DNA from 2 places in the Pectobacterium quasiaquaticum genome. Region 2 is predicted to be linked to the other one. Evidence: predicted binding sites of a transcription regulator. Region 2 holds the regulator's gene; the other holds the start of a gene.
What was found. Region 2 encodes ArgR, which controls arginine synthesis, uptake and breakdown. Its sites were predicted from a motif close to ANTGAATAAAAATACANT; they were not measured.

Region 1: the regulator ArgR is predicted to act here: its motif matches at 2,451-2,468, upstream of argC (N-acetyl-gamma-glutamyl-phosphate reductase).

What each region holds. Positions count from the first base shown of each region.
Region 1 is NZ_CP065177.1:4,190,124-4,194,548, reverse strand. It holds gene IG609_RS19205 (ATP-binding cassette domain-containing protein) at 1-481, shown strand, start outside; gene IG609_RS19200 (GntR family transcriptional regulator) at 485-1,198, opposite strand; gene argE (acetylornithine deacetylase) at 1,253-2,404, opposite strand; gene argC (N-acetyl-gamma-glutamyl-phosphate reductase) at 2,607-3,611, shown strand; gene argB (acetylglutamate kinase) at 3,649-4,422, shown strand.
Region 2 is NZ_CP065177.1:611,008-615,432, reverse strand. It holds gene IG609_RS02895 (DNA-binding protein) at 1-145, opposite strand, end outside; gene IG609_RS02890 (helix-turn-helix domain-containing protein) at 333-596, shown strand; gene mdh (malate dehydrogenase) at 667-1,605, opposite strand; gene argR (transcriptional regulator ArgR) at 2,074-2,544, shown strand; gene tsaD (tRNA (adenosine(37)-N6)-threonylcarbamoyltransferase complex transferase subunit TsaD) at 2,618-3,631, opposite strand; gene rpsU (30S ribosomal protein S21) at 3,860-4,075, shown strand; gene dnaG (DNA primase) at 4,230-4,425, shown strand, end outside.

The DNA of each region.
Region 1 (4,425 bases), 890 kb from region 2:
CCATGAATGTAATGGAATGCTTTTTGACTCGAACTCGGATGAGGTAAATACGGTTGTTAATGGTATGAATATCATTGATATCTATAATACTGAGTTGAAAGATCTTCTTAACTATTTTAACGATCCAAAAATTGATCACATACTTGTGACGCTTGACACCTTAGGATTATCTCATTTAAAACTAAATAGAAAAACGCAGTCACTCTCCGGTGGTGAAATGCGTAGAATAAAGTTGTGTGAGATGTTATCGAAAAAAAGGAAAAGTAATAAGTTACTCTTTATCGATGAGCCTGCGGCAGGCCTTGATCCCGAGACTGCGTCGAAAGTCTTGGGGTTTATCTACCAAAAGTCTTCTTTATTTGGTGCAATCGTCGTTATTGAACATCGCCCTGAGGCGGAAGATTATGCTGACTTTAAGGTCTCTATTGGCCCAGGTTCCGGTGAACAAGGTGGACAAATCCTAGCTCAGGAAAAAATTTAAGCGTTACGGCGACTGGCGGAAATTCAGGTTATCGCGGTTAAAGGGGATGACGTAGGTGCAGGCGTAGTTGATGTCGATGATATCGCTCGCTTCGTACACGCGACCGCCCTGTAAAATACCGCGATTAAGAATATGCATCGCCGCCGTGCCTTTCTTGCAGCCCAGCAGCTCAGCCTGTGCTTTGGTGACGTTAACCGCCTGATAATGCGTCAGGTAGTGTGAAATCGCATAGCCCTTGCTGAGCACATACTGCTGAATTGAGCTTTCAATAATCTTCTGGCTCATGTCTGGGAAATCCGCGGCGGGCATCTTCGATATCTCGATCTGCACCTTACGGTTATCGACGTAGCGTAACCGGCTGAATTCCCAGATGAACGTATTTTCGCTGATAGCAAAAACCTGCTGCTCTTCCCGCGTCGGCAGCCGCTTATGCAGGCTAAGCAGACGGAATGAAATCTGATTAAATTTCTTTTCGGTAATCGAGTTATATACCAGCGGATTGCTGCGTACGCCCTGATTAATGAAGTTACCCGAGCCTTGTACCATATGGATCGCGCCGATGCTGGCGAGCTTTTCCAGCGCCTGACGGAGGGTAAAGCGTGACACGCCGTATTCTTCCGCCAGTTGGCGTTCCGGCGGCAGCTTTTCCGGCAGCGGATCGGTGTGCTGATAGATTTTGCTCAGTAAATCCTGCGCGATGAAGTCTTTCTTTTTCATGAGCTGTCTCAAAGTAGCCCTGTCAGCATGGCTGACAAGGCCGCTTTCGTTGGATCAGTGGTGGCAGAAGTGATGAATCACCTGCGAGATCAGATCCCGCGTTGGTTTAATAAACTTGGTATCAATATATTCATCCGGCTGGTGCGCCTGCTCGATTGATCCTGGCCCCAGAACCAGCGTCGGGCACAGCGTCTGAATAAACGGCGCTTCGGTGCAGTAGTTCACGATTTCCGTTTTCGTCCCCAGCAGCTTCTCTACGACGGACACCAGACGGTGGTCTGGTGGGCATTCATAGCCAGGAATCGGCGGATGCAGTTCACTGATGGTTAACCTGCCCGGCCAGCGCTGGCTGACAGGCTCAAGCGCTTCTGACAGCAGTCCGTCCAGATCGTTGAGCGTAATGCCCGGTAGCGGACGGATATCCATATGCAGTTCACAGCAGCCACAGATGCGGTTAGCGGCATCGCCGCCGTGAATGTGGCCGAGGTTCATGGTCGGGTGAGGAATGTGGAAAATCGGGTTGTGATAGCGCTCCTGTAGCGTGTTACGCAATACCAGCAGGTGGGAAATCGCTTCATGCATTAGTTCGATTGCATTCACGCCGCGTGAAGGATCGCTGGAGTGACCGGACTGCCCCTGAATGCGGATCGCGTTAGACATATGGCCCTTGTGGGCGCGCACCGGTTGCAGCGACGTCGGTTCGCCGATGATGGCGCAGTCCGGGCGAATCTGCGTGGATTCAGAGAAATACTTGGCACCGGCCATCGTCGTCTCTTCATCTGCCGTTGCCAGCACATAGAGCGGTTTTGTCAGCTTGGTCGGATCGATATCGCGCAACGCATCCAGAATAAAGGCAAAGAAGCCTTTCATATCCGCTGTACCCAAGCCGTACAGCTTGTTGTCATGTTCGGTCAGCGTGAACGGGTCGCGCGTCCAACGACCGTCGTCGAACGGGACGGTATCGGTGTGGCCTGCCAACAATAAGCCACCTTTTCCTTCACCAATCCGCGCCAGCATATTAAATTTATTGAGGGTGCCGGGAACCGGTTGGACTTCCACATGGAAGCCGAGATCGCCGAACCAGCCTGCCAGCAGGTTGATTAAGGTATGATTACTTTGATCGAGCGCGCTGTCGGTGGCACTGATGGACGGTGTGGCTATCAATGCCCGATATAGCTCAATAAAAGGGGGTAAATTCATCTTCACTGTTGACAGCCTCTGGTTAGGATAGTATCAATATTCATGCATTTATTTTGAATAAAAATACAATAATGCTCGGCGAAAGGAAACCCAAAGGTACGGCGATGGCGATTCGTCACTTTCACTGAGTTTCGCGGGTGAACAGCGTATCGACGCTGGTGAGCCCGGTTACCTGTTCCATAGATAAGTAAGAAGGTATACGGATCCCATGCTGAATACGTTGATTGTTGGTGCAAGTGGTTATACCGGCGCTGAGCTTGCGCTCTACCTGAACCGTCACCCACAGATGAACATAACCGCTTTGATGGTTTCTGCGCAAAGTGTCGATGCAGGAAAATTGATTTCTGATTTACATCCGCAGCTCAAAGGCATCATTGATGTACCGGTAAAACCGCTGACCGATGCGGAAGAAGCAGCGAAAGGCGTGGATGTCGTTTTTCTGGCGACCGACCACAAAGTCAGCCACGATCTGGCCCCTGTTTTTCTGGCGGCAGGCTGCACCGTTTTTGATTTGTCCGGCGCGTTCCGCGTACAGGATGCCGAATTTTATCGTCGTTACTATGGTTTTGAGCATCAGCACCCCGATTGGCTGGCAAAAGCGGTTTACGGGCTGGCCGAATGGCGTGCTGAAAGCGTGAAGCAGGCACAGCTGATTGCCGTGCCGGGCTGTTATCCAACGGCTGCGCAACTGGCGCTGAAACCGCTGCTGGACGCGCAATTGCTGAACCGAGCCCAGTGGCCGGTGATTAATGCCGTGAGCGGCGTGAGTGGGGCAGGGCGTAAAGCGTCGATGACCAACAGCTTCTGCGAAGTCAGCCTGCAACCGTACGGTATTTTCAACCATCGTCATGAACCTGAAATTTCAACGCACCTCGGCACGCCAGTGATCTTCACGCCGCATTTGGGCAACTTCGCTCGCGGTATTCTGGAAACCATCACCTGCCGCCTGCAACCGGGCGTCACCCAGCAGGATGTTGCCGAAGCCTATCACAACGCCTATCACGATAAGCCGCTGGTTCGCCTGTATGACAAGGGCGTGCCGGCGCTGAAATCCGTTGTCGGCCTGCCGTTCTGCGATATCGGTTTCTCCGTTGACGGTGAACACCTCATCGTGGTGGCAACCGAAGATAATCTGCTGAAAGGCGCGGCGGCACAGGCTGTACAATGCATGAACATTCGTTTTGGTTTCCCTGAAACCCAATCGTTAATTTAATGACTACTGGTCCCGACATTTCGAGGCGCGAAGCATAATGAATCCGTTAATTATCAAATTAGGTGGCGTTTTACTGGATAGCGAAGAAGCGCTGGAGCGTCTGTTCACCGCACTGGTGGCTTACCGTCAGGAGCATCAGCGTCCGCTGGTGATTGTGCACGGCGGCGGCTGTCTGGTGGACGAGCTGATGAAGAAGCTGGCGCTGCCAGTCGTGAAGAAAAACGGCCTGCGCGTCACGCCAGCCGATCAGATCGACATCATCACCGGTGCGCTGGCGGGATCCGCCAACAAGACGCTGCTGTCATGGGCGAAGAAGCATGATATCAACGCAGTTGGTCTGTGTCTGGGCGATGGCGGCAGCACGACGGTCACGCAGCTCGATGAGTCTTTGGGCTTTGTGGGCAAAGCGGAAGCGGGATCGCCTGCGCTGCTGAATACGCTGCTGTCTGCGGGCTACCTGCCTGTCGTCAGCTCCATTGGTATTACGGCGCAGGGCGACCTGATGAACGTCAACGCCGATCAGGCGGCGACGGCGCTGGCGCAAACGCTGGGCGCGGATTTAATCCTGCTGTCTGACGTGAGTGGCATTCTGGACGGTAAAGGCCAGCGTATTGCTGAAATGACGGCGGAGAAAGCCGAGCAACTGATTGCTCAGGGCATTATTACCGACGGCATGATTGTTAAGGTCAACGCCGCGCTGGATGCCGCGCGTGCGCTGGGGCGTCCGGTTGATATCGCTAGTTGGCGTCATGCCGAGCAGCTACCTGCGCTGTTCAACGGCGTGGCGATTGGTACACGTATTCTGGCGTAAGTC
Region 2 (4,425 bases):
AGTATTCCACCCCTCTTCCCTGGACGCCTCTACGGCGACGCTTCTCCCATCCATCCTCGCGGGCGCGTTTATTTAATCCTTGTCTTGATTTCGGAAGGCCGCCGACTCCAACCAATTCGCTGGTAGCAAACCACTCTTTTTTCATTGCCTTTCATCCTGATAGTGCCATCCCTAACAAAAACGCGACTATTTGGAAATTAATTGAGAATTTTAAGGAAAATTAATGCTATATTATTTCCAAATAATAATGTCATGTTAGTTCGGCATATAACTAACATCCGTTATTTATACCACTAATCTATAGTCGTCTTATAGCAAATAAGGGAAGGATTATGATTTTAAGGAAACAAGACTGGCATCCCGCTGATATCATTGCTGCACTGCGCAAGAAAAACACGACGCTGGCGGCGGTATCGCGAGCGGCCGGATTAAGCTCATCTACACTAGCTAATGCACTATCACGCCCTTGGCCCAAAGGGGAGTGGCTTATTGCCGATGCGCTGGGTATTCACCCATCAGAGATTTGGCCCAGCCGGTACTACAATCCAGAAACTAATGAGCTTATCGACAGAAAAAAACTCATCCGCCCCGATTAAAAAAAGAAAAGCCGGAGATGGACATCTCCGGCTTTTTATTCAACGTCACGTATTAGAAACATCTCAATGATTAATTCTTGATGAATGTCTCGCCTAACTCAATATCCTGATTCAGCGTATCCAGCATGCTGCTAAGCGCATTTTGCTCAAAAGCACTTAATGTGCCGATGTCTTTACGCTCGGCGACGCCGTCTTTACCTAACAGAATCGGCTGAGCGAAGAAGCGGGCATATTTGCCATCACTTTCAACGTATGCACATTCAACCACACCGTTTTCACCTTGCAGCGCACGAACCAGAGACAGACCAAAACGCGCAGCTGCCTGACCCATAGACAGCGTTGCCGATCCGCCACCCGCTTTGGCTTCAACAACCTCAGTACCCGCATTCTGAATACGCTTGGTCAGATCGGCCACTTCCTGCTCGCTGAAGCTGATACCAGGAACCTGAGACAGCAGTGGCAGAATCGTCACACCAGAGTGTCCACCGATAACCGGCACATTAATGTCCTGCGGCTGTTTGCCTTTCAGCTCAGCAACGAACGTGTTGGAACGGATGATATCCAGCGTGGTGACGCCGAACAGTTTGTTTTTGTCATATACGCCAGCTTTTTTCAGCACTTCTGCTGCGATGGCAACGGTTGTATTCACCGGGTTGGTGATGATACCGATACAGGCTTTCGGGCAAGTAACCGCAATTTGCTCAACCAGATTACGCACAATGCCAGCATTGACGTTGAACAGATCGGAACGATCCATACCAGGTTTACGTGCCACACCCGCGGAGATCAGCACGATATCTGCACCAACAAGCGCTGGTTTAGCATCTTCACCGCTATAACCTTTGATCTTCACGGCTGTAGGAATATGGCTCAGATCGACGGCAACCCCCGGCGTGACCGGAGCGATATCGTAAAGGGATAGTTCTGAACCTGAAGGAAGCTGGGTTTTGAGGAGGAGTGCGAGTGCCTGACCGATACCACCTGCTGCTCCGAGAACTGCAACTTTCATCCTAAACTCCTTATTATCGTAAAATAAAAAAGTGCCGTGAATTCATTTGGTTATAAACAGAATATAAAAATGGGAATACGAGCAACCTACTTATCTCTCCACAAATTGTATGAGAGACAAAAATACGCTATGTCTCTAATAATAAATCAAAAACAACCATTCGTTTAAAAGGTAAGTAAAGTTAATAAGCTATTGAGCTATAACGCGGTGTTCATTCACGTGCAATTAACCTGTGCGCTACATTACACCGATCGGTGGCGTCCAAACAACATCATTCTGATAACATTTGATTTACTTTTATGTGACGCAGGACGCATTTTTCGGACTACCCGAGAGTCGATTTTTTTTGAAAACAGCGACTAACGCATATCTGGTGAAATGGATTGGAATTATACGCAATTTAATTGCATAAAAATTCACACAACTGCATAATAGGAAGATTAACCATAACAATTAATCCGGTGCAGAATGCGAAATTCGACAAAACAAGAAGACCTCGTTAAAGCGTTCAAGGCGCTGTTAAAAGAAGAGAAGTTCAGTTCTCAAAGTGAAATTGTTCAGGCATTGCAAGACGACGGATTTGAAAACATCAACCAATCCAAGGTGTCACGCATGCTAACGAAATTTGGCGCCGTGCGCACTCGCAATGCCAAAATGGAGATGGTGTATTGTCTCCCTGCTGAACTTGGCGTCCCGACGACGTCCAGCCCGCTGAAGAACCTTGTACTGGACGTGGATTACAATGATGCCGTCGTCGTGATCCATACCAGCCCTGGCGCTGCGCAGCTCATTGCTCGCCTGCTGGACTCATTAGGTAAGTCAGAAGGCATTCTCGGCACCATCGCGGGGGATGATACTATCTTTACCACCCCAGCAAGAGGCTTCAGCGTCAAACAGCTTTACGAAGCGATTCTGGTTCTATTCGAACAAGAGCTGTAATGCGCTTTTTTGCTACGCTTTCTTCACTACGTGTAAAGCAGTTATCTACACGTAGTGGTTATCGCTCGAACACTCACACCGCAGGCAATTCAGCCAACGGCCAACGTGGCCGAACGGATACGCCCAGCGTCTGGCTCGCGCCATGAACCAGACGTACACTGCCCGCATAAGCAATCATCGCACCGTTATCTGTACAGAATTCGGGGCGTGCATAAAACACTTCACCACCGCGTTTCGCCATCACTTCACCTAAGCGCTGGCGCAACGTCCGGTTTGCACTCACCCCCCCCGCCATGACCAGTCGTTTAAAGCCCGTCTCATCCAACGCACGACGACATTTTATCGCCAGCGTATCTACGACGGCGTCTTCAAACGCACGAGCAATATCGGCACGCGTTTGATCGTCATCACCGTTGCTACGAATCGTATTGGCAGCAAACGTTTTTAGCCCAGAAAAGCTAAAATCCAACCCCGGCCGGTCTGTCATCGGGCGCGGAAACGTAAAGTGTTGGGAATTCCCCGCCTGCGCCATTTTCGACAACATTGGCCCACCGGGATAATCTAATCCCAGTAATTTTGCCGTTTTATCAAACGCTTCACCCGCCGCGTCATCAATCGACTCGCCCAGCAAACGGTACTCACCAATGCCTGTCACGCTGATGAGCTGCGTATGACCACCAGAAACCAGCAGTGCTACGAAAGGAAACGCTGGCGGATTATCTTCCAGCATCGGCGCCAGCAAATGCCCTTCCATATGGTGCACAGGAATCGCCGGGACACCCCAGGCGAATGCCAACGACCTACCGATCGTTGCACCCACCAATAGCGCGCCAATCAAACCTGGGCCTGCGGTGTAAGCCACACCATCGATATCGTCAGCCTGTAGCCCAGCTTCACACAGCGCCGCCTGAATCAACGGAACCGTTTTACGCACGTGATCGCGTGAGGCGAGCTCAGGCACTACGCCGCCGTAATCGGCATGTAATTTGACCTGGCTGTATAACTGATTGGCGAGCAAACCGGTTTCCGTGTCATAAATGGCCACACCGGTTTCATCACAGGATGTTTCGATACCCAATACGCGCATTGCTGTTCCTAACTTTGATGATGATACGAGCACGCGTTAAATGCCGCTTGCTTCAAACTGCGGATAGTCTACCATAAGCAGCCTGATTTCTGCGCTGGCCGTGGTTGGGCGTTTTATGATCACCGCAATGCTTTACAAAGACGTCACGTTTGCAGTAGAATTCCGCACCATTTTGAAAAGGCTGGCACAAGGCCAGCGGCAAACCGAATTTATTGAGGTGAGAGGCACATGCCGGTAATTAAAGTACGTGAAAACGAGCCGTTCGACGTAGCTCTGCGTCGCTTCAAACGTTCCTGTGAAAAAGCAGGCGTTCTGGCTGAAGTTCGTCGTCGTGAGTTTTATGAAAAACCAACGACAGAACGCAAGCGCGCTAAAGCTTCTGCAGTGAAACGTCACGCAAAGAAATTGGCTCGAGAAAACGCACGCCGCACTCGTCTGTATTAATTTTCAGGAGGGTTTCCCTCCAACGCGTGATTAATCCGCAGACTTAGCAGTTGCATACGTAAGGCCGTGCTTTCCGAAAGGAAGCGCGGCTTGTTGTCGTTTATAAGCTATATCCAATGTAATCATCTTACAGAAAGATATACACTAGGGGCTTATGGCTGGACGAATCCCACGCGTATTTATTAATGACCTGCTGGCTCGCACCGACATCGTCGATCTCATTGATGCGCGCGTCAAACTGAAAAAGCAGGGCAAAAACTATCATGCGTGCTGCCCGTTCCATCACGAGAAAACCCCCTCATTCACCGTAAACGGTGACAAACAGTTCTATCACTGTTTTGGCTGTGGCG